2 regions of the Amphritea japonica ATCC BAA-1530 genome follow, and region 1 is predicted to be linked to the other one. Evidence: predicted binding sites of a transcription regulator. Region 1 holds the regulator's gene; the other holds the start of a gene.
The links. Region 1 encodes FNR, which switches genes on or off when oxygen is low (the NO sensors DNR and NnrR bind a similar motif). Its sites were predicted from a motif close to TTGATNTANATCAA; they were not measured.
Positions count from the first base shown of each region.

Region 2: the regulator FNR is predicted to act here: its motif matches at 1,129-1,142, upstream of paaF (2,3-dehydroadipyl-CoA hydratase PaaF).

Region 1 covers NZ_AP014545.1:2,085,320-2,088,489, forward strand. Annotated here, with positions in the region: gene hemN (oxygen-independent coproporphyrinogen III oxidase) at 1-773, shown strand, start outside; gene fnr (fumarate/nitrate reduction transcriptional regulator Fnr) at 859-1,638, shown strand; gene AMJAP_RS09700 (adenine phosphoribosyltransferase) at 1,721-2,263, shown strand; gene AMJAP_RS09705 (alpha/beta hydrolase) at 2,502-3,170, shown strand, end outside.
Region 2 covers NZ_AP014545.1:2,468,150-2,471,319, forward strand. Annotated here, with positions in the region: gene paaN (phenylacetic acid degradation protein PaaN) at 1-741, opposite strand, end outside; gene paaF (2,3-dehydroadipyl-CoA hydratase PaaF) at 1,256-2,035, shown strand; gene paaG (2-(1,2-epoxy-1,2-dihydrophenyl)acetyl-CoA isomerase PaaG) at 2,040-2,831, shown strand; gene paaH (3-hydroxyacyl-CoA dehydrogenase PaaH) at 2,843-3,170, shown strand, end outside.

The sequences.
Region 1 (3,170 bases):
TGGGGTTCCGCTCAATTAACATCGACCTTATTTATGGTCTCCCACACCAGACCCTGGATAGCTTCACGAAAACCCTTGATACCATTATCGAGCTCGACCCTGATCGCTTATCGGTATTTAACTATGCTCATATGCCAGACCGATTCAGGTCACAAAGTCATATCAAAGCTGAAGATCTGCCTAGCCCTGAGACTAAGCTGGCCATTCTAGAAACAACGATTAGCAAACTAATTGATGCAGGTTATGTATATATCGGCATGGACCACTTTGCTAAACCTGATGACGAACTGGCCCTGGCTCAACAAAGCGGGAAGTTACATCGAAATTTCCAGGGGTATACGACTCACAGTGATTGCGATCTGGTAGCCATGGGTGTGTCGTCTATTAGCCAGATTGGTGATGTTTACTATCAGAATGAACATGACATCGCCCTTTATTCTGCTGCAGTAGAATCACGTAATGATGCTATTAAGCGCGGGGTCACCCTGACACGGGATGACAGAATCCGCCGAGCAGTGATTACCCAATTAATCTGTCATTTCCAGTTACATAAAAAAGATATTGAAGATCAGTTTGAAATATCCTTTGCTGACTACTTTACTGAAGAACTGCAGGAACTGGAAAAATTCACTGGGGATGGCCTGGTTGTACTCACTGATGACAACATTGAAGTGACCCCGGCAGGACGGCTGCTGATCCGCAGAATATGCATGTCATTTGACGCGTATATTCCAAAGCAGTCGCCGACAAAGGGGTTTTCCCGCATCATTTGATACGGGAAAAGCTTCACCCGGCTCGAATTTTAGTAGATAATCTTGTGTTAGCTACGTCTATAACAACGAATACAGGACATCATTTATGGGTAACCATAAGGCATCTGAAGGGAAACTACATAGCTTGCAACAGGTCCACTGCGGTACTTGCAGCTTGAGCTCACTGTGCTTACCCGTGTCCCTCAATATGACAGAGATGGACCGGCTTGACGATATTATCGATAAAAGCCGCCCACTCAAAAAAGGTGAACACCTGTTCCACCAAGGCGAACCTTTTTCATCTGTATATGCTATCCGTGCGGGCACGATCAAAACCTATACTCTGACTAACGAGGGCGAAGAGCAGATCACCGGGTTCTACTTCCCAGGTGAACTGGTTGGAATGAGTGGTTTTGATAATGAAGAATACCCGGTATCGGCAAAAATTCTGGAAACCACCACCGTCTGCGAAATCCCCTTTGAGCGACTCGATGACCTTTCTGGACAACTTCCAGAACTGCGCCGCCAGATCCTTCGTACGATGAGCAAAGAGATTCGCGATGATCAGCAGATGATGCTGTTATTAAGTAAGAAAAACGCGGAACAGCGGGTCGCGACATTTCTGGTTAAGCTATCTAACCGTTTCAAAGCACGGGGCTATTCAGCCATTAGTTTTCGGCTTTCAATGTCCCGTAACGAAATCGGTAACTATTTGGGGCTTGCGGTCGAAACTGTTAGCCGGATCTTTACCCGGTTCCAGAAAATGGAATTGGTTCGGGTCGATGGTAAAGAGATTGAGCTAACCAATATTGATGAGATTTTCAAACTCTCGGGTGAATCACAGGAAGAAGAAACCTGTGAAGAGAAATCCTGCCCTAGCACTTAACTTCCCATCTGAAGCAAAGTAATACCCGCACTTAGCGGGTATTATTTTGTCTCCAAAGTCATTCTGTTTTAAGGTAATTCTGATGAGCTTCGATGAATGTTACATAAAGTCAGTCATGCGCACGATTCCGGATTGGCCGGAACCCGGCGTCATGTTCAGAGACATCACCCCTCTGTTTAAAGATCCAAAAGCGCTACGCATGATCTCTGATGAATTTATCCAGCGTTATATCGATACTGATATTACTCATATAGCCAGCATTGACGCCCGAGGCTTTCTCATCAGCTCTATCATGGCATATCAACTCAATATCCCATTGGTCCTGGTACGTAAGAAAGGGAAATTACCCGGTAAAACAATTCAGCGAGAATATGCATTGGAATACGGTACCGCCGCTGTAGAGATGCAGATTGACGCGGTAACTGAAGGAGATAAAGTTCTTGTGTTTGATGACCTTATCGCCACAGGGGGCACCGTCCTCGCTGCCTGCACTATTATTAAAGAGTTAGGCGCAGAGGTATACGAAACGGCAACCCTCATTGACCTGCCCGATCTTGGAGGCTCTGAAAAAATTCAGCAGTCTGGCATACCTGTCCATGCGCTGCTCGCCTACGAGGGACTCTAATCAAAGACCCTATCACCGGGGATGGCTTTACAGGTCTTCCCTGGTCTAGTATCAGCGTCCGGTACTTTTATCTTCCTGATAGCAATTGCCGTGACTGCTTCCCTGCATGATTCAACTATAAATACGCTCCTCCAATCCTCTTTCAAAAATATCTGCGACTATTATACAGTTGCATATTTCTTTAGGTTATATGAATATAACAATGATAAAAATACTATATAAGTAAGAGTAAACCGTTATGTTTAACCGGCCTGCCTATATCACCGCTCTAGTCATCTCAGTTCTGTTTTGCAGCCATTCATACGCGGAAGAGGTCAATATAAAGCATGAAAATCTTATCCTTAATGCCAATTTGCAGCGGATTGATGAACAGCCTCTTAGCGGAAGAGTTGCATTAATCACCCATGGAACACTGGCGCATAACCAGATGGAGATAATCTCCACCCTGCAAAGCTTACTCACTGATGAAGAACTTCCAAGTCTGGCGATAAACCTTAGCCTTGGTATAGATAACCGCCATGGGATGTACGACTGCACCACTCCACACAAACATAAGCATTCCGACGCTCTCAATGAAATCGACCTTTGGCTTAAATGGCTTAAAGACCATGGCGCGGATGAAATTGTTCTCGTAGGACACTCTCGCGGAGGCAATCAAACAGCCTGGTACAGTGACACTCATCCAAATAACGCAATTGCTCAGGTACTGATCGCCCCTGCAACCTGGAGTGAAGCGGCGGCACGTGAAAATTATGAACAACGTTATAACAAGCCACTTGTGTCAGCTTTCAATCAAGCTAAACAGGCAGCATCCGATGATATGATGATATCCACCGATTTTATCTACTGCGCTGATACCAAAGCCACAGCCGGAAGCTTTATCGATTATTACCGTCCCGACCCTCGG
Region 2 (3,170 bases), 380 kb from region 1:
TACCTGAACCGTTATCGCAACGGGTAATACAGCTTGCGAATGGGGCTTAACAATAACCGGGTTTCCTGTGACTAAACTCGCAAAAAGGCCAGGGTAAGTATTCCAGGTCGGAAAAGTTGAACAAGCCACTACCAGAGCAACGCCCTTAGGTACGATGTGGTAACGCTTACTCATCACTAAGGGATCATGCTTGCCTTGCGGCTTATGCCAAAGCGAATCCCTGGGTACACCGTCTGTCGCCAACCAGGCAGTCGCTATCGCTTCAAGTCCACGATCCTGTGCATGAGGGCCGCCCGCCTGAAAGGCCATCGCAAAGCCCTGACCGGTCGTGTGCATCGTAGCATGACCCAGCTCAAAGCTACGTTTATTCAAGCGATCAAGTATCTCAAGGCAGACTCCGGTTCGAACAGAAGGGCCTGCATCTCTCCACTGAGGTAACGCCGCTTTAGCAGCATCCACTAAATCTTCCGCAAGATATTGGTCATAGTGAATACCCAGGGCACCGGTATACGGCGAGATTTCAATCCCTGTTGTACTAATAACCTCAGGCCCTTTGAGTGAAAAAGGCTTATTCAGGCACGATTCGTAAGCATTTAAACCCTCTTCCCTCGCTGAAGCGCCGTAGAACTTTCCACTCGGAATTTCTGGATACGGAGTCCAGTGACCACGTTCCTGTACCGCCTGACACGCTTGCTCTAAAACAGCCTTATGCAGATCGAAAAAATTAGGTGTAGATGGCATTAGATACTCCAATGAAAACCAACATCAAACAACATTACGATTCAAAAAAACAAAATAAATTAACTTTTTTGTATCCCTTCTTGGAAACAACTATAACCCAATCCTTTGACTCACATCAACAAAAAATATATTTATCCTTATTTTTCAACAAGTTATATCCACATTACTTTCCATTGAAAAGCATCATAAAAAGGCAAAAAATTAGACTAATTATCCTATTACAGATGACCACAGCCACTGTGTAGAGATCTGAACATTCACCCAAAAAACCACATAATAACAATATGTTAACGGCAAAATTCAACAAATAAAACACAACCCAAAAATGACACAATAAATGATCAAAAATTTGACAAAGTGCATCACTTTAGATTTTACTGTCATTAATTGATCAGCATCAATATTTGTTTCGTCTTACTATTTACATCAGACGATCAGACATTAAGCCGACAGAAAAGCACACCGAGCTGCAGAGAAAGTGCTTACAAAATAAAGCTATACAACAGGGCAATGCATGAACACACCAACAAACCTTCTTATCAGCGGGCCGTCTAACGGCGTGCTAACGATTACCCTTCACCGACCTGAAGCACTAAACGCACTCAATACAAAACTACTCGAAGAATTAGTAGAGCAACTAGAAGCCGCTGAGAAGAATAATGATATCGGCGCTGTCGTTATTACAGGCTCAGCTAAAGCCTTTGCAGCAGGCGCTGATGTACGGGAGATGGCGTCTCTGGATGCCGTTGGAGTGCTGAAAGACCCTCGTGTTGAACACTGGAAACGCGTAACAGCATTTAAAAAACCAATTATCGCCGCCGTTAATGGATTCTGTTTTGGCGGAGGTTGTGAACTTGCAATGCACGCCGACATCATCATCGCGGGTGAGGACGCCAAGTTCGGCCAACCTGAAATCAAATTAGGCATTATGCCTGGTGCAGGCGGTACTCAGCGGCTCCTTAGAAGTGTTGGTAAATCTCTGGCAATGCAGATGGTACTGACCGGTGAACCTATCACCGCAGGCCAGGCTATGAGCGCCGGCTTAATTTCAGAAATCACCCTGTCTGAAATGACCCTTGAGCGAGCACAAACAGTCGCAGCACAAATTTCAAGACACGCACCTATTGCCGTAGAAATGGCGAAAGATGCCTTACTCAAAGCATTTGATACTGACCTCAGTTCCGGACTTCTTTATGAACGCAAAGCATTCACACTGCTTGCCGCCACCGAAGACCGTAACGAAGGTATCAATGCCTTTCTGGAAAAACGCAAACCCTTATTCAAAGGATGCTAAGCCAATGAATTTCGAAACAATCAGCCTATCTATTGAAGATGGGGTAGCTCTGCTTGCCCTTAATCGCCCTGATCGCCTAAACAGCTTCAATGCGGACATGCACGCCGAGATGCGTCAAGCCATGAAAGCGATCAAAACAGACGACAGCGTACGCTGCCTGGTATTAACAGGAAACGGTCGTGGCTTCTGTGCGGGCCAGGATCTGAGTGATCGTAATGTAGCTGCGGATGCAGACATGCCTGATCTGGGTCTGTCTGTTGAAAAGAACTACAACCCATTAGTACGCACCCTGCGCGATCTGCCGATGCCGGTTATTTGTGCGGTTAACGGCGTTGCAGCGGGTGCTGGTGCAAACTTAGCCCTGGTATGTGACATCGTTGTCGCTGGCCGTTCAGCCGTCTTCATTCAGGGTTTCAGCAAAATTGGCCTTGTGCCGGATTCAGGCGGCACCTGGACACTTCCTCGTCTTGTAGGTACTGCTCGCGCCAAAGCGCTGATGCTACTGAGCGATAAAGTCCCTGCTGAACAAGCTGAAGAATGGGGCATGATCTGGAAGTGTGTTGATGATGAAGCGCTAATGGATGAAGTCATGGGTATGGCCCGCAAGCTGGCTAAACAGCCAACCAAAGGCTTTGACCTGACCCTTCGTGCTGTCAGCGCTGGCAACACCAATACACTGGATGAGCAGCTGGATCTGGAACGCGACCTGCAACGGTTAGCAGGACGCACTGATGATTACCGTGAAGGCGTTGCCGCATTCATGGAAAAACGCAGCCCTAACTTTACCGGCAAGTAATCGGAGCACATATGACTACAGTTAACAGCACAATAGCTCCATTAGATAAAAGCGCTCAGATCAGTGTTATCGGTGCCGGTACCATGGGTGCCGGTATCGCTCAGGTAGCCGCCGCTTATGGCCACCCTGTGATTCTGTTCGATCAGAACCCTGAAGCGATTCAACGCGGTTTAGATCATATACAAAAGGGTCTGCAAGGTCAGGTTAAACGCGGCAAGATGACAGAAGAAGCGCTACAAGCGTTAATGGCTAACATCACACCGGCAACCGACATTGCAGCACTGGCAGACTGTAAACTCGTCATTGAAGCTATTATTGAAGACCTTGGCATCAAACGGG